Regions from separate parts of the Bacillus sp. ISL-39 genome, predicted to be linked through region 2. Evidence: riboswitches for the same ligand, from Rfam matches in the RefSeq annotation. Region 2 holds a riboswitch; the other holds the start of a gene.
The links. A riboswitch is a leader RNA that binds a small molecule or an ion and turns the genes downstream of it on or off. The one in region 2 is predicted to bind cyclic di-AMP.
Positions count from the first base shown of each region.

Region 1: linked by a shared signal. The riboswitch ahead of J7E37_RS09520 (TrkH family potassium uptake protein) and the one ahead of J7E37_RS20515 (TrkH family potassium uptake protein) in region 2 are both predicted to bind cyclic di-AMP.

Region 1 is NZ_JAGGQM010000009.1:83,933-93,354, forward strand. Features, by position in the region: gene J7E37_RS09505 (sulfite exporter TauE/SafE family protein) at 1-283, shown strand, start outside; gene J7E37_RS09510 (M6 family metalloprotease domain-containing protein) at 836-2,671, shown strand; gene J7E37_RS09515 (diacylglycerol/lipid kinase family protein) at 2,720-3,610, opposite strand; cyclic di-AMP (ydaO/yuaA leader) riboswitch at 3,915-4,056, shown strand; gene J7E37_RS09520 (TrkH family potassium uptake protein) at 4,240-5,580, shown strand; gene J7E37_RS09525 (potassium channel family protein) at 5,593-6,249, shown strand; gene J7E37_RS09530 (BMP family lipoprotein) at 6,401-7,381, shown strand; gene J7E37_RS09535 (methyl-accepting chemotaxis protein) at 7,405-9,060, shown strand.
Region 2 is NZ_JAGGQM010000032.1:1,326-10,747, forward strand. Features, by position in the region: gene J7E37_RS20495 (hypothetical protein) at 1-399, shown strand, start outside; gene J7E37_RS22375 (hypothetical protein) at 506-640, shown strand; gene J7E37_RS20500 (DedA family protein) at 952-1,560, shown strand; gene J7E37_RS20505 (hypothetical protein) at 1,828-2,064, shown strand; gene J7E37_RS20510 (DUF3231 family protein) at 2,107-3,114, opposite strand; cyclic di-AMP (ydaO/yuaA leader) riboswitch at 3,423-3,571, shown strand; gene J7E37_RS20515 (TrkH family potassium uptake protein) at 3,660-5,009, shown strand; partial or broken gene J7E37_RS20520 (YjcZ family sporulation protein) at 5,201-5,293, opposite strand; gene J7E37_RS20525 (YjcZ family sporulation protein) at 5,348-5,470, opposite strand; gene J7E37_RS20530 (hypothetical protein) at 6,255-6,512, shown strand; gene J7E37_RS20535 (DUF4179 domain-containing protein) at 6,568-8,619, shown strand; gene J7E37_RS20540 (hypothetical protein) at 8,907-9,257, shown strand; gene J7E37_RS20545 (VOC family protein) at 9,390-9,422, shown strand, end outside.

The DNA.
Region 1 (9,422 bases), on a different contig from region 2:
CTTGCTGGTGCCAATCATGCTTGTTGTGTTGAAGATTCCTACTCGAATGACAATTGCAACATCACTTGCCATTACCTTCATTTCTTCAATTGGATCGACAGTGGGTAAGCTAGCCACTGGCCAGGTGGAATTTTGGCCGGCATTGATCATGGTAGTGGCCAGTCTAATCGCATCGCCAATGGGTGCAAATGCTGGTAAGAAAGTGAATACTAAGATTCTTCAATATATCCTCGCATTCTTGATCTTAGGTACTGCAATCAAGATTTGGATGGATATCCTGTAAGATTTATTTAAACAAGACTCCGCTTCTGCGGAGTCTTGTTTTTTTTTGAGATAAACTTACATTGGTTATTTAGACAGTTTTTAAGGTGGATAGCCCAAAGCTGTCAAAAAAGCGAGGTTATTATGACGGGTTTCAAGCTGTTAGCCCCAAAGCTGTCAAGAAAGCGAGGTTATTATGACAGGTTTTAAGGATAAGAGTGAAAAGACATGATCCAACTTCAGACAGGTTTGAAGGAAAAGCAAAAAAAGTTGTCAGAACATGGTCCAACTTCAAACAGGTTTGAAGGGAAAACGCAAAAAGTTGTCCGAACTTGATGCAATCTTGGCCAAGATTAAGAGCGGAACAGCAAAAAGTCGTAGCAACAGCCTCCTATCGAGCTAGTATAAAGGTATTATTTAGGTAATTATGGAAATATAGTTAATTTTTATAGAGCAATATTGATAGTTAAGCCTTTCGACTCACGAAAAAAACTATCAAACGATACTTTATCCCTATTTAGAATATACTGAATATTTTATATTATTTAGGAAATAGAAACATTCTAAATAGGGAGTGAATGAATTGTTAAAAGTCCTTTCAACATCAGCGTTATCACTTGCCTTGGCTGGAAGTGCAGTTTTTGTAGGAATCAATGGAACTGACACAACGGCTAAGCAAGAAAGCAAATATCACATCGGGCTGGCCGACCATGTTGGCGCTTCTCCTGAGCTAACCGAAAAAGCAAAGGAATTGGGTATCGATCTATCGAAGGTAGACCCTGCAGAGAAAGCCGCGCAGAATGGCACAAAGTTCCAGGAGCCTGGAGACAATCATGTTGCCTATAAGGAAGCAACAGGTGATATTCCGGTACTCGTTCTTTTGGCAAAATATCCTGATGGGGATGAGCCAGTTGGAGATATGCCAGGACAGGTGCCTGCAAAGTATTATGAAGATCTAATCTTCGGTACTGAATACAATCCGTATGAGTTAGAGCAATTCAAGAAATACGATGGACCAGATGTACCAAAAAATCGTACAATGCAAAATGCCTATAAGGAATCAAGCTACGGAAAAACCAACCTTGTCCGCAAAGAAGATACTGAATTTGTATGGGTAGAAATGCCGAAGGGCGCTTCCTATTATTTAGATCAGGAAGGTAAATACGCAGAAAGCGGTAAATACGTACTTGGAAACGAAAACGGCGATGCACATACTGGTGAGTTCATTCGTGACCTTTTGAAGGCAGCGGACGACCAGGTTGATTTCTCACAGTATGCAGAAAATGGTGAAGTACCAAATATCTTCGTCGTACACGAAGGAACTGGAGCGGAATTCAGCCGTGACCCTGCTCAATTCTGGTCTCACAAGTGGAGCCTGTTAAGTGCATTATTCTATGGAAAATACTATGAAACTGGAAAGCCTGCTCCACAGCATGAGGGGATCAGCCAGTCAGCATGGATCGACCGAACGATTAAAGAAGACATGACTTACGATGGCGTACTCGTAAACAACTACAACATCCAGCCAGGAATCGGCGGCAACGTAGCAGGTTTTGACGCTGCAACGAAGACATATAAAGAAGAAGCGAAAACGGGTCCATTCCCTGCTCAAACTGGGGTATATGCACACGAATTTGGACATGCTTTAGGCCTTCCTGATTTTTATGACACTGTTTATACTTCAGAGGGTGTTGGCAACTATTCAATGATGGCAGGCGGATCATGGATGCGCTATCCAGATGCAGCTGTTTATGGCGGAAACTCGCCTACACACTTTGATCCGTTCTCAAAGATTTTCCTTGGATGGGTAAATCCTGTCGAAGTTAAGCCAGAGGATGGAGTACAAACAATCACATTGCCTCCGGTTAACAAAGCATCCGCAGACAACGCGATTGTGAAGATGGAAGTTCCAGGCTCAAATGGAACAGAATACTTCCTGTTCGAAAACGTCCAGCAGGATGGATTTAACCAGGGATTAATCCGCCAGGGCAAAGACTCTAAAGGGTTGCTTGCATGGCATGTAGATGAAAATGTCATCAATCTTTACCAGACTGCCGGATTCCGTCCGAACAACGTAGAAAACTGGATGAACAAGCGCTTCCAGTTCAACCAGTCACAGACTGCCAGCAATGGTGATGTAGTCACTCACTACGGATTGTCAGTCCTTCAGGCAGATGGCCTGTATGAGCTTGAGAAGAACCTTAACCGCGGTAATGCAGGTGACTTCTTCAAGACTGGCAGCAAAATCACTCCAGTAAGCGGAAATGTACACACTGGTTCTTACTACTTCTGGAAGGGCTTTAGTGATACACCTGCTGACTCTGGAATCCATGTGACTGGCATTACAGAAAATGCAGATGGCTCAATTACAGCTAAATTCTTCTACAACTTTAATTCAAGCGTAAAATAAACCAAAAAAACCTGAGCAGGGAATTCCTTTGCTCAGGTTTTTTATTCTTCATTCATTTATTATCGGTACAAACACTTCCAAATGGCTCTGTAGCACTCTCGCCTTAAATGGCAATGGCTCGCCTTCTTCACCGTCGATATTCACCACATGGTGTTTGCCGGAAGTTACATTAAGGAAGGAGCTTCGTATATATTCTACTTCTTCACTTTCCTGCAATTCTCCCTTCATAAGGGATGGGATCAGTGCAGCAATTTTCGGGACAGACATCTTTTTAATAATGAATGCATGAAACTTTCCATCATTCACGCTGGCTTTAGGGGCAAGGGCCTCAAACCCGCCAACAGAATTCGTTAGTGCAGCAATCAGCAGGAAAGTTTGGCCTTCCCATTTCCCGCTATCGTGTTCAACGCATAATTCGATTGTCTCACCACTTAGGAACGATTTCGCCCCTTCCATAAAATAAGCAAGTGGACCAAGTCTTGTTTTCAATTCAGGACTCACACTATAAGAGGCTTCTGCAATCGCACCGACTGCTATGACATTGGCGAAGTAATGTTCATTGATTTTGCCTATATCTACTGGCCGGAGGTTTTGCCCATCCAGAATAGAAATAGCTTCATAGGGGTCCAGCGGAATGTTGAGAGCCCTGGCAAAATCATTGACCGTACCAAGTGGGATGATGCCGAGAGCAGGCCTGTGGGCTTGTTCAGCCAGTCCATTTATCGCCTCGTTGATTGTCCCGTCCCCGCCCATGGCAATGACAGCATCGTATAAAGCAACGCAGGCTTCGGTAGCAAATGCAGCAGCATCGCCTTCTTTTTCGGTTCTTCGAATATCTATATCATTGTACTGATTTCTTAAGGTTTCCTCTACTTTTTCAGCGTAGTCAGCCGCTTTTTCTTTTCCTGAAGATGGATTCAAAATAATCATGGCTTTCATCCAGGATTAACCTCCCCAAAATCTATTCACAGAAATAAGTATTTTATCAACCCTATTATTTACCTTAAAATGAATCACTATAAACCGCTTAGTCCGGGAGTAGGAATGGCACGCATTATTACAGAATTAAAAAATGAAGCAAAACGATGATTTAGTGAGAAAGGCTGTGATTTGGTATAAATAATGCTTTAAATTGAATAAAAAGGGTCATTTTTGGCGTTCTGTTCTTGTTTACAAGTAGAATATGGGAGGAGTATGATTACAACAGTTTCAGATTTCTATACAAAAATTAAATGAGTTTCATATTTCTAAATCGCTGAATCCAATTGGAGCGGGGGAACCAACTTTGTGGATGCAATCCACTTGGGGTGAGGCCTGAATGATAGGCGGGGCTATTCTGAGCCCTAATCCGACAGCTAACTCCGTAAGCGTTGCAGATGAGGAAGATGAAGCTTGTGTGACAGGTTTGTTCAAAGTCCACAAGGCTGCTATCTTTTAGCCTCTGTGGGCTTTTTTGTTTTGCTGTATTTTAGATATGCCGGCTATTTGAAAATTCCAGTTTGAACAAAGTCCCTGCAAAGAAATATTAGACGCATGGTTTCCTCATACTAAGGAAAGAAGGAAGGATCATGAGGAGGAATTTGTTTTTCAGGATGGATCCGCCGAAAGTACTTGTTTTTGGATTTGGAGCCATTATTTTGTTTGGGACAGTGTTGCTGTCATTGCCATCTTCAACAGTCGATGGCAAAGGACTTCCTCTTTTAGATGCGTTATTTACGGCAACTTCAGCAACCTGTGTAACAGGCCTTGTCGTCGTGGACACAGGCGATACCTTTACGCGGTTTGGGGAAATGGTCATCCTGTCGATGATCCAGGTCGGCGGACTGGGGTTCATGAGTTTCGCCACTTTGCTTGCATTTATTTTAGGGAAAAGAATTTCCTTTAAAGAAAGACTGATCATCCAGGAGTCATTGAATAACGCGACGGTTGAAGGGATTGTCAGACTTGTCAAACGAATATTCCTTTTTACAGCGGCAGTCGAAATCGCTGGCGGAATCATCCTTACTCTAAGGTTTTCACAGGAGATGGTTGCGGGCAAAGCGATTTATTTCGGTTTTTTTCATGCCGTATCGAACTTTAATAATGCTGGATTTGATTTGATGGGTGGATTCAATGGGCTCACTGCATATGCTGAAGACCCGGTCGTCAATCTTACCATGGTCACTCTTATCAGTTTGGGCGGGATTGGATTCATTGTCATGAATGAGCTTTTTGACTATCGCAGGACTAAAAGGCTTTCCCTGCATTCAAAAGTCGTTTTGGCATTATCAGCTGTTTTGGTGTTTGGAGGAGCTGTCCTGATTTTTATCCTGGAATTTAACAATCCTTCCACCTTGAAGCCGATGACGATGACTGGTAAAATATTCGGAGCGCTTTACCAGGCTGTCACACCTAGGACAGCTGGATCCAATACATTAAATATCCCTGACTTGAAACAGTCGACCTTATTTTTGATCATCTTCCTGATGTTCATTGGCGCTTCGCCGGGTTCTACGGGCGGAGGAATCAAGACCACCACCTTTGCAGTCCTGATTGGTGCAGTCAGATCACAAATTCGCGGCAGGGAGGATATCACATTCTTTGGCAGAAGAATGGACCTAAGCATTGTCTCCAAGTCGTTGACGATTACAATGATTTCACTTTTTTTAATAGGATTGGTTACAATGGTGTTGACTGTCACTGAACCAGGTAAAGATTTTTTGATGATATTCTTTGAGGCAGTTTCAGCCTTTTCAACAGTAGGGCTTTCAATGGGCCTGACCCCTGAGCTGTCACCATACGGAAAAATATTAATAACGATTACGATGTTCGCTGGCCGGGTTGGTCCGCTGACACTGGCTTTTGCAGTTACGAAAAAAAGAAAAGAGGATCATTATCGATATCCAGCTGGAAAAGTGATGATTGGGTAGGAGGATATTATTATGGCAAAGCAGTTCGCAGTAATTGGAATGGGACGTTTCGGGTCCAGTGTAGCGACCACTTTTTATCATGAAGGACATGAGGTTCTTGCGATTGATAAAAGTGAACAGCATATCGAGGACTATAAGGAGTTTGTTACCCATGCGGTAATCGGCGACTCAACGGACGAGCAGACGTTAAAGGCAGTAGGAATCAGGAACTTTGATACCGTCATCGTGGCAATCGGTGACGACATCCAGGCAAGTATTCTTACCGTCCTTATTTTAAAAGAAATGGGTGTTGCCAATGTCGTTGCCAAAGCCCTTAACAAACACCATGCGCAGGTACTGTTCAAGGTTGGCGCGGACAAAGTCATCTTCCCGGAACGGGATATGGGGGAGAGAGTTGCCCACCAGCTGATGGCTTCACCCAATGTACTGAACTTTATCGAGCTATCGGATGACTATAGTATCGAGGAAATCAAACTTCCGATGAGCATGGCAGGGAAGAACCTGATTGAAATTAATTTGCGTGCCAAATATAATATCACGGTTATCGGCGTGAAGACCGCTAACAAGGTCGACATCTCTCCAGATCCAGAGAAAACGCTTAGAGCAGAGGATATCCTGATTGTATTAGGCGAGAATGGCGATTTGAACAGGTTTACGAAAATTAAATAATGTAATCGAAGCAGGCTGGGTAATCACAGCCTGCTTTTATATTTTTTAGAAAATTGATAAAAGATAGACTTTATTTTTTGGCATAAACAATAATTAGCAATGGTCGATGAATAAGATATAAATTTAACTGAAAAGGGAGCAGGACACCAAGATGAAACGAATCATGTTTGTGCTTATAATCGTGACACTACTCGCAGGAGGGCTTGCTGGATGCACCACTACCGAGTTGAACGCAAAAGAAAGGGTAAAGATTGGCATTATGTTGTCTGACGTCGGACTAGGTGACCAATCTTTTAGTGATGCGGCGTTTGCCGGCCTGACAAAGGCACGGGACGAACTTGATATTCTTTTTGATTATCGGGAGTTGCAGGAAGCAGGAAGCTATGAGAAAGGATTCACGGAGTTGGTTGAAGAGGGAAATGACCTTGTCATCGGTCTTGGCTTCATGGTTCTTGAAGACCTTGAAAAGGTGGCGAAAAAATATCCTGACCAACAATTTGTTCTTGTCGATTCGGTATCAGAGATGGACAACATCACATCGATTACTTTTAAAGAAGAACAGGGAAGTTTCCTGGCCGGTGCCGTAGCAGGAATGGTCTCAAAATCAAATATCGTTGGATTTGTTGGCGGAGCTGATGTCCCACTGATCCACAAGTTTAAGGTGGGATTTGAGCAGGGAGTAAAATCTGTGAATCCAGAAGCCGAGGTTAAGGTTGAATACGCAAATGACTTTGGCAATGCAGAGCTTGGAGGGAAGATTGCTTCCGGAATGATTGATGAGGGTGCGGATGTCCTCTATGCTGCGGCTGGTTTTACCGGAGTAGGTGTGCTGAAGGAAGCGCAAGCGAGGGAAAAATTCGCGATTGGTGTGGATAGCGACCAATACTTTTTTGCCGAAAAAGCAATCATTACCTCCATGCTGAAAAATGTGGATATCGCTCTATACGAAGTAGTAAAGGAATTCCAGTCCGAAAAGAAACTCGAATCCAGGCAAATCGAGCTGGGCATAAATGAGAAAGGAATCGGGCTAGCACCGATTCGTGTGATCAAACTGACACCAGAACAGGACAAGAAATTAAAAGACCTGGAAGAACAATTATCAACAAATGAAGTTTCAATCCAGCTAGATTAACAGCTGCAACTGGGGGAACCAAGATGACAATCAAGAAGAAATTACTATTGAACTTATTGCTAGCCATTGGCTTATCGATTGTGATGATTTCTTTCATCATTTACAGGATGCTGATGGTCCAGGCATCTAATCAGGACTATGTCCAGGTACTGCTGACGGTCCAGAATCTTCAGGCTGAAACATCGGCCGTAAAGCAATCGCTAAGCAATTTTTCCTTCAATCCAACAGAAGGCAACAAGCAGGATGCTTTGGTGAAAATGGAGAAGACCTCGCAGACTTTTGCTCAGGCAAAAGAAGTGATACAGCAGGAGAACAGCAAATTCGTGCTGGAAAAGGCACTTGGAAAGTTCAGCACCCTGGAGTCTGAAGCTAAACAAGCTCTTGAGGACAAGGTAAGTGCTGAAGTTAAGCGTCAGTCACTGCGCAGTGAAGGAATCCTGAACGATTTGCACCTATTGAATATCCAGGTCAATGAATACTATAATTTTCTGCAGGAGGATTTGAAGAACCAGATCCAATTCATCATCTTGGCGGCTGTCATCGGCAGCATCTTGCTTGTGATTGTTGCTGGTGGTATTGGAATCAGGCTTACCAGCTCAATCACCAGGCCGCTGAAGCAGATTGCCTTCAATGCCCAGGAAATCGCCAGAGGAAACTTGATGATCGAAAAAGTTCCTTACAAACACAGGGATGAGCTTGGAACCTTGAACGAGTCTTTTGAAATGATGGCAGCCCAATTGACATCCCTGCTGCAAAAAGTGAACATGGCAAGCAAGGAAGTGGAAGATTTCGCAGGAGAAATCGAGCAGGAAAATATCGCGCTGACGGAAATCTCCAACCAAGTGGCTATATCAACGGATGAGCTTTCTGCAGGTGCCCAGACTGTCTCGGAAGATCTTCAGCAATCAGTCGAGCTGATTGATGAAATGGATAAGGAAATCATGCTGAACCTCGATTACACCCAGGAATCTTCCTCGTATAGCCAGGAAGCGGTGGAAGCAATCAGCGCAGGCAGAAAAGCGATCGAGGGGCAAAAAGTCTTAATTACCGAAAACAAAGAAGCCTCTGCTTCAATCCAGGCAGCGACTGATCAGTTTGCAGGCTATGCGGCAAAAATCCAGGATATGGCCCAAACTGTTTCAGCCATCGCGGATCAGACCAATCTGCTGGCATTGAATGCGGCGATTGAAGCAGCAAGGGCAGGAGAAGCCGGAAAAGGATTTGCAGTCGTTGCCTCAGAGGTCAGGAAGCTGGCTGAAGAATCCAACAGAGCCACAACACAAATCTTTGATATGGTCAATCTCCTAAAGACTGGACTTGAAGGAATCGGAGAAGCGGTAAACAAAGGCGGAGCAATCGCAGAAGAGCAGATGGAATCAATGAGCCTGACAATGTCTGCTTTTGTGAATATTGAATCGAAGGTAAGCGGCATCTCAGAGAAAGTTACTCAGCTTGTCAAAGGTATGGAAGCTTCGAAGGAATTGGGAGCCAGGGTTCTGCATAATGTTGAATCGATCAGTGCGGTCGTAGAGGAAACAGCCGCTGGAAGCGAAGAAATCTCCGCATCCACAACGGAACAATTATCTGCATTCGGCAACCTTTCGAAAAAGGTGACAGACCTGAGGAAGCTGACAAATGAGTTGAATGTATCCGTTTCAGTTTTTAAGTTTAATAGATAATAAGATGAGTATCATAGCCTTAGGGCCTGTGGTACTTTTTTTCGTAAAGATTGTTGTTAAAATCCTAAAGCCGATTTTAACGTAATATAAGGATCGGTAATAAGTTTGCGTGCTCTTTACCTCACAAAAGAGTCTACTTTGCGAGGAAAAATAGGTCATTCAATCATATTTGGTAGTCAATAGCAACAAAGTATGAGAAAAGAGCCTTATATGAAGAGCTATATGCAGCCGAAACTGCAGAAATGCTGCTGGGTCGAAATATTCGTGGAGTTTGCCGAATTGATCAAAAATTGGCAGGGATAATTAATAATTCGTCAATACCTTGCGTGGCGGGGAGAATTTGAGACACCTGAATGGCGAAA
Region 2 (9,422 bases):
GCTATCTATTCATTCATATTTATTTTCACAGCTGGCCATATGGAATTCATCAGGATACTTTCACATGGCAGAACGCTGGACTCGGATTTTTGGAACGGATGGTCAGACTTTTTAAAAACAGGCAATATGAAATTCATTGGCTACTTGATCATCGGATTGACGGCTGTGATTATCGTGTTTATTCTTTTAAAAAGGACGAAGGAATACGACGAATATCAAGTGAGTATTTTAGTGAAAAGTTTGTTTGTGGCTGGTTTTTTATCAATCATGATGATCCCGTTCCTCATGATCATGCTGTTAAGCGACCCGACCTACAGCACGGAAATGATCTTTTTATTCGCCACGATCCAATGGTTAGGTGTCCTGGTTTCCTATTTGTTCTTTGTCGTTCGTTCTTGAGTTTTTTTCCAAATGTTCTTTTCATTACTATGCCTCTGTCAACTGTACATAATATTCAGGGGAAGTCCTATTCCTATCTTTAAAACGGACAATGGAGGGCGATGGAATGAGCGGAACCAAAGAGGAATTGAAAGAACAGCTTAGTGTACTAACAGCTCGCAGGGACCGGATGCAGAAAAATCTTTACGAGGTCGAGAAGGAAATCGCGGAAATCACCAATAAGCTGGCTAAGATGAAGTAAAGGCTACACAAGATGGAGGCTTATAAAATCAGGCGGAGGAAACGTCCGGGGGCTCCCAAGTATTTGTTGACAAGCTTTGCATACGCATTTAATATTTACTTAATAATTGAATACTCCTAAAGGGGAGTAGCTTTTACAACAAGGTCGTCATTACGGAGTTCCTGACTCTCGGCTTTGTTGGCAACTATTGTTGTTAGCAAGACCTTTACCATCTTAGCGGTAAAGGTCTTTTTTGTTTGAAAAACCTTTGCCAGTTATATGGTAAGGGTTTTTTCTTTATTTGATTGACCATTAAACTTAAGGAGAATGACATGGAAAAGTGGTTAATTGGGATAATGGAGGAATTTGGCTATGCAGGTGTAATGTTTCTGATTGCGCTTGAAAACATCTTTCCTCCAATACCATCCGAAGTTATTTTAACTTTTGCTGGATTTATGACTGCTTCAACAGACCTTAGCATTACAGGCGTTATCCTTTCTTCCACCGTGGGCTCACTGTTGGGGGCTGTTTTGCTATATGGATTAGGGCTGCAGATGGGCGTGGAAAAGTTGGAGAGAATTGTTGATAAATGGGGGCACCTTCTCCGTGTTACTAAAACTGATATTTACAAGGCGGATTCCTGGTTTGATCGATATGGGGCATGGACCGTTTTATTCTGCCGTGTCATTCCATTGCTTCGGAGTCTCATTTCCATTCCTGCGGGAATATCAAAAATGCGATTTAGGACATTCCTGCTGTTCACCACAATTGGAACATTCATTTGGAATTCAATTCTCGTTTACTTGGGTGCAACTGTCGGAGCTTCCTGGGAGGATATTGTTAAGTATATAGATGTTTACTCTCAGTTTATTTATATAATTCTAGTACTGATCTCAGTCAGCCTGTTATTTGTGTTGGTTTTTAGGAAGAGGATATTATAGTGGATGCGCTGAGAGCTTGTGATGCTCTTGGCGTTTTTTTTGAGTGGTTAACTAAAGTTGAAACAGGGGATGCCAGGAGGTAAACACTGAAATTAGATGGTAAAATGAAAATTGTAACGGGAGCTCAACTGGTTTAGTAAATGCCCTCATTTAAATTAATTTGGAGGAATATACCTTTTTGTGTTGAACTTCAATAAAGCGGGGAAAAAAGCTGGCGGTCATTACAAGTGCCCAGTTGCCAAGTGCAGAAAAATAAGGAGGCATTTGATGAAATTTAATCGCAATCGTTTTGTTTGGATTATATCTGTTCCTTTATTCTTATTTTTCCTTGCTCTATTCTATTTGGAAGTATCGGTTTATTCTCTGTTGCCTCCTGACCAGGGCGGAATGAGTTTTTGGACAGAATTGAAGAATGTTTGGTACTGTTCTGGGTCGTTTTATGCCATGGTACTGATTGCTATCTTTTTGTTTTATTTGCGTTTTATACATAAAAGAAAGCAGTAACCTTAATAAAAATGTCCCTCCATATGCGGAGGGACATTGAAGCTATTCGTTTCCATTTGCGAGTTCTTTCCGATTGGGAGCAAGCGGGGGTTGTTCCAGCCATTTATTTTTTTCCATAATATCGAACCATTTCTTTGTCACTATTAAATTTTTGAGAATAATGCTTTCATACATAGTGATAAGGTCCGTCCGCATGGCGGATGCCAAACCTGTTCCGTGGTAAACTTGGGCAGCCTGGAACAAGAATCCGGTATGGTACATCATCAGCTTGTCTGAAAAAGGAGAGTCCGTTGATGTTGTGACTTCTGTTTCCCATGACCGTGGAGTTGGCAATTTATCATCGTGCATGATTTTGGAAAAAGCTTGTATTTGTTGATCAGCTGTCTTTTCTGAATCTGAAAAAAACTTTCTCAATTCTTTTGAGTTGGCAACTTGACTGAAAGCAATAGACAGAGTTTTAGCCATAATACTCTTTTTTAGGTTGAAGGAAATACTGATAATTTCTGTGGCAGATAAATTTCTGCCTTTTCCGAAAATCCCATCTGTAAAATCTTTGCTCTCAATAAATTCAGGGTTTTTGGCAGGATAAAATAAAGGATCTCTTTGAAAACTGCCTTTCTCAAGTAATAGTTCAATGGTCTGGTGGTACATTTTTTTTCCGTCGTTATCACTTGAATCGTAAAAATCCCGTAAATCTTTTCTGACTGAAACGCCTAAAGCGGTGACATGCCCAATCAAACCATGCAGTGTCATGATATGTAAATAATTCAAACAAAAAATGTCGGAGAACAATCTTTTTGCACCTTTATTTATATCCTCTTCACTAAATCCTACGGGAACCGGAAACCCTTCGTTCTCTAAAAATGTAACCATTTGTTTCTTTTGCCGATCAAACGTCGAAATGGCATCCTCAAAAATGGTCTTTATCGCTTCATCTTCAATAATGGTGAACATATATCTATTTACCGCGTCGATCATTGTTCCGTTTACATATTCGCCCCACAAGGTTCCTATTTCAGAAGAAGTAAGCTGTATTTTTTCTTTATCCATATTTTCACCTCCCCGCTATTATTTCCCCATTTAGATGAAATATGAGTGTGCTGTGTTCAAGAGAGGTACTCAAGGTAATAATCTTTTTAAAAGGCTGTTTTCACATTGATAATTGCTTTTCGAACATGTACTTGTATCCGCATAAATAAAAGGTAGCGGGGCTCATCTGGAGAAGAACTGATAAACATTTCATGGAACATTGCCTTGCTTTTTCTTGCCTAATTGAAAGCAAGTGTCCCCTTCAGTTTTTAAAAAAGAGATTGACACTATTAAGCTATAGGAGTACTTTATACTTATCAATTTTAATGATGGCCTTTTTGCTGAATCTTTTGAGCGGGGGAACCAATTTCGATAAAGCTACTTTATCTTGGGGTGAATTTTAGCGAATGCAGCTAAAAGGGGATACTCTCAATCCCTAATCCGACAGCTAACTCCGTAAGCCGTGAAGAGAGAAGGGTTGATGATGCTGCATTGACCATTCTTGTTAAGTGTGGTCTTTTTGTATTTAATTAGAAAACTAATCTGCAAAGTAAGAAGGGGTATTCTTGGCGAAAATTTTAAAAAGGAACTGGTTGAAACCGGCGCAAATCATTGTATTGTTTTATGTGATTGCTGTATTTATTTCAGCGTCGCTCCTCAGTCTCCCGATTGCTCTCAAGCCTGGGGTAAGCTGGACATTCATTGATGTATTATTTACAGCAGTCAGTGCTGTTAGTGTAACAGGTCTGACGGTTGTATCGACATCGGATACCTTCAGTACACCGGGCGTTTTCATACTAATGTTCATCCTTCAGTTTGGCGGGATTGGGATCATGACGCTTGGTACGTTTTTCTGGCTGTTGCTGCGAAAGAAGATCGGTCTAAAAGATCGGCAGTTAATCATGACCGACCAAAATCAGTCTCAAATGGCAGGCCTGGTCAAGCTAATGAGGCAAATATTGGCCATCATCCTCTTGATTGAGGCGGTGGGGGCTCTTATATTAGGAACGTATTTTCTTGGGTATTTCCCGACATGGCAAGAAGCTTATCTACAGGGATTATTTGCGGCGGTAAGTGCAACGACGAACGCTGGCTTTGATATTACAGGGAGTTCGCTGATTCCTTTTGCGCATGATTATTTCGTGCAATTCGTGAACATTATTCTATTAACCTTAGGGGCGATTGGATTCCCTGTACTAATTGAGGTAAAGGAATTTATCATTAATCGAAAAAAGAAGCGTAGAGGCCATTTTTCGTTGTATACGAAGTTGACTACAGTAACCTTTTTTGCGCTTATGTTTTTCGGTACATTCGCCATCCTGCTCTTTGAATTTAATCATTTTTTCAAGGGTTATAACTGGCATGAATCGTTCTTTTATGCCTGGTTCCAGTCTTCTTCAACAAGGAACGGCGGGCTTGCTACGATGAATGTGAGTGATTTCTCTAATTCTACCTTACTGCTTCTTTGCTTTTTGATGTTTATCGGAGCTTCCCCAAGTTCCGTTGGCGGAGGCATAAGGACGACTACTTTTGCTGTGGTCATATTGCTGATCATCAACTTTGCAAAAGGGCATAATGCGATTAAGGTGTTTGGGCGTGAGGTGTATGAGGAGGATGTCCGTAAATCTGTTGTGGTCAGTTTTTTAGCGATGCTGCTCTGTTTTGCGGCGGTGGTCATATTGAACGCGACCGAAAGTTTCACGATGATGGAAATCATGTTCGAGGTCAGTTCGGCATTCGGGACGACCGGGTTGTCAATGGGAATCACTCCTGAACTAAGTACGGGAGGGAAAGTCGTCATTATTTCCTTGATGTTCATAGGAAGAATAGGCATTCTATCATTCATCTTCCTGTTCAACCGCGGAAAACTAGAACCAAAATGCCATTATCCGAAAGAGAGATTGATTGTTGGATAGGGCTCCAGGAAGTATTGGGTGAATAAATTTGCCCAATGCTCTTTTTTTTGTTTAGGGTGGTCGACTCCACTGGTTAACAGCGGTACTCTTTTGAAATGAATATTCGGTCTTCCTGATAGTTCGTTCTATAGTGAAACTGGGATAGAAAACAAATAATGAAGCATAGGATGTACCCATGCTTCAAGAATGTCTTAACAGTATGCGGCTCCTACAATGATAAGAAGGATGAACAGCACTACTATTCAAACAAAGCTGTTTCCGTAGCTATAACCACCATAGCCATAACCGCCGCCACAGCACATGGAAATCCCTCCTTCGTCTAGAAATCTGTGAAGGGATTACCAACCAAAGCCGCCGCCGCCGTATCCACCGCCAACATACGAAGCTCCAACGATGATCAGCAAGATGAACAGAACAACGAGCAATGCAAATCCTGAACCATATCCAGCACCACCAGACATTGTAAAACCTCCCTCCTGATTAACTTAGTTATAATGTATGTATGGATAATGGGAATGGGAGGGCGGATATACAGACTAGAACGAAAAATCTTTTTATTCGTCAAATATCAGCGGGGTAGAAGGTCTATCGATTATCCTGGCTGCAAGAACCAAAAACTTAGACCACGTCAAGAATACCTGTACAGTTGGCTGGCATAAATGTTGTTAAGCAATGGTTAGAAGCCCTAGCCATTCAGACTCTTTGACATACTGTATAGTAGCCTCCGTAATCTTCATTCAGGAACCTCCTTTAGCAGCAGGGAAATGGAAAAGAAGAAAAACTCCTTCCATAGCTTCTTTTCCAAGAAGGGACCGTTTGTTTGTTTCAGGGCATTGCATGAAACAGAGGAACGGTCCTGACCTGATAAAATAGAAATCGAAGGGCACAGGGCAGCCAGGATTCATGATCCCGGCTGTTTTTTTATGTATGCGTTGCTGAAATTCCGAAAGATGCCTCTATAGTTCCTATGTCTCTGTCTTCCATTTTGTGGTATCGTTGGAGGAAAGATAAGCTGAAAAAAAGGCCTGATGCAACGTCATTTGCCTGCAAATGAGCAGGTTTGATTCGGAATTTTAACAGGATAGTATCTGTTTACTGGCGAAAATTTATTTTTATTGGTGACTTGGAAATTTTCGCTGATTTTTTCCAGTTCAAAATGACAGCAACAGACCCAAGTGCATCCAATTTTTCATGGAACTTCCAGAGTCCCTGTCCGTATATATAAAAAGGGATAGGAGGATGGGAATGAAGAAAGTATTTAAGGTTACATACAAAGGTCATCATATTCTTGTGGAGAATACCTGGTTTAATGGGGAAAAGCTGTTTGTAGACGGCGAATTACAGGACCAGAATCTTGGGTTTGCCTTTGACCGGGCCACTTTATATGGGGTCATCAGAAATAATGAAAGTGCTAACCAGAAAATTAAGGTTAGTCTTGGCGGTGCTGTAACAGTAGGATGCAGGATCTTTGTCGACCATGAATTGATTTATCGTAATCAGTAGTTTTATTTGAAGCAATGAAATTTGTGATTGTGTGAGACAAGGGGGAAAGTCAAAGATGATCCTGGAAAAAATGGAGCCAATCTCGATTGGGGCGATTCAAGAGAATGGCATTGAATCTGTCGCGGATTGGTTTGATGGGCATAAGGAATATTTCTATCGTTTCGGCTGGTATTATGTTCAAAATCAGCAGCAGATGGAGGAACTTTTTTACCAGTCGATTCTGAAGATGCATAAGGATTTTCCCCGGTATAAAGGGGATTCGTCGTTCAAGATGTGGGTCACTTCCATTTTCATTCAAAACATTCGCGATTTTTCTAGATTGCAAGGTTCAGAGGAAAAGGACCCGCGCCGCGAAATATTTGCTGCAATGGACCAGCTGGAAAAGGAGGCGCTAATCCTTACATATGTAACAGGTTTCACCCTGGAGGAGACTGCTCAAATCCTCGATGTTTCGGTCGGAAAAATAAAGCAATTGTTGTTCTCAGGGATTCAGTCAGTCAGAAAACAATCAGATGGGTCTGACTATCATGGCTGTGAGCAGTTTCAGAAGCATTATATCGATTACCTGGAAAAAACGATGGAACGTCCGGCTAAGATTGATTTTGAGATTCATCTTTATAATTGTCGGGATTGTCAGGAGGATTTGGCGAGTTTTCAGGAAGTCGCGATGACTAGGCTGAATCATGTTGAGGGAGATAATGACCCGAATGTGCCCCCTCAATTAATGGAAAACGTCAAAAAGAGACTGTCAGATCAGAAGGAACATAGACAGCAGAAGTTTAAAATCCGCAAAAAATGGGCGCTTGGTTTTGCGAGTGCCTTTGCCTTCATAGTGGCGGTTGGCTTCATTACCGGTGCGTTTCCAAAGGTCTATTATGCATGGACGGAAGATCACGTGCATTTACGCGAATTTCTCCAGGAGGGCTTTGGCCAGAGGCTGAATCTGGAAGCGGAAAGCGATGGGGTTAAGGTGAAGATCAAAGGAGTGGTTGCAGATGATATTCAGACGCTTGTTTTCTATGAAATTCATGATATGGAGGAAGACAAGCAATATTTCATGACCTTTGAGGATGGACTGGCAGTCGTGAATGAATTTGACATTATGAAACGCGAAACCTATCCGCGCTATTCAATTCCTGATATCGAGGCGGAGATGAACAAGGAAGAGAAAAATGTGTTCTACGGGAAGGTGGCGCTGAGGCCGCTAGAAGAGGACCAGGGCGACATCGAATTGAGGATTACAAAGCTTCAAAGATTGGCAGACGATGCTTCCCTGTCATTCGGCTTTACGTCCGGTGATTATAAAACAGGAGAGTGGAGCTTCGAGTTCCCGGTAACCAAACAGCCTTCTATGGAATATGAAATCAATGAACAAAGAGAACTCGAGGGAGTCGCCGTCAGACTGGAAAAGTTGATTGTTGCACCAACCGCCACTCTTTTACAATTTGGCATCAATACAGAAAAGCTGGAGAAGCGGATTGATTTCCTCAATTTTAAATCGCTGGAAGTGAATAATAAAAAAGTGGAGGCGGAACGATTTGGAAGCCACTTTATGGATTTCCAGCTGGACAGTGCCTGGACTGGTTTCCAAGCCTATTTTGACCCGCTTTATGGTGAGAAAGTTAAAGATTTCAGAGTCCAATTAGACTCGATCTATTTATCGATTGTAGATCATAAAACCATCGAACTTAGCGGAAATCAGACATTTCCGCAGACAATTGAATATGCAGGCAGCACTCTTTTTATTGATAAGGTCGATGCCGGTCAGTATACCGAAATCATTGTACGAAATGACGATTTGAAAAATCGGGAATTTGAATCACTTCGCATTGATTTTGTGGACGAAAATGGTCAACAGCCTAATATAATCCATATGGATTCTGAAGCAGTGCTGGTTGATAAAAACGGCGTCGAGTATGATTTGAATAAGGGTCCAGTCGATTATGAAAAATTGGAGCAGCCACGCCATTTTGTCACAGAAGAAACCATAAGAGTAGAAGGAATCGACGATAACCCTATGAAACTACAAATCAACGGTTATAACAGCCTGAAGTACCTTGATGAAGCATGGGACCTGGGGACGGTGATGGTGTCCCGGGAAGAGTAGGAATATGTTATTTTTGGGGCGGGAGAACCGTCCCTTGTTTCTTTGGCACATAATAAATTCCCGGTTTAAGGTTCAAACAGAGAAACCGGACACATAAAGATAGGATATGTTCCCGGTTAGGTGATGAAATGGGGAAAAAGGGCAGATAAAGATAGGATATGTTCCCGGTTGGGGGATGAGATGGGGAAACCGGGCACATAAAGATGTTTTTTTCGGTTGCCGCCCATGAGCATGTTTATTTGGTTAAAGGAACGGCCTATTTTCATAGGGGAGAATGGAGGGCATGGGTGAATAAAATAAAGTTGACTTTAGTGTTTAGTTTTATAGTATTCTGTCTCTTGATCTTGATATCGGTAATCTTCACTTCCAGCATCGACAGAGATGTAATTGGAATGGGAGGATTGGCTGCAGGCTTCATTTTAATTTTGCCTTCTATAAAAATACATAGACTGCTAATCTTCGGAAGTCGTGCTGATCAAACGGAGATGTTTCCTGATGAACATTTGCAACATAAATTATACAAACAAATAGAGCAGGAAGAACGAAATAAAGGGGATAGCAAAACAAACACAGTCATTGATTCTCTCGGCTATTCGGGTATGGCATTAATAATTATATCTTTATTTGTTATTACTTAATGATTGATAACTAGATAGTGGTGCGGAATTAGGGGCGGGAGAACTGTCCTCTGTCTCTAGAAGCAGGTTGATTTGAGACGGGAGATGGCATATATAATAAAATCAGAATAGTTCATAAAAACAGGAGGAACCATGAATTCAAATCCAATTTTAAATCAAATCGGA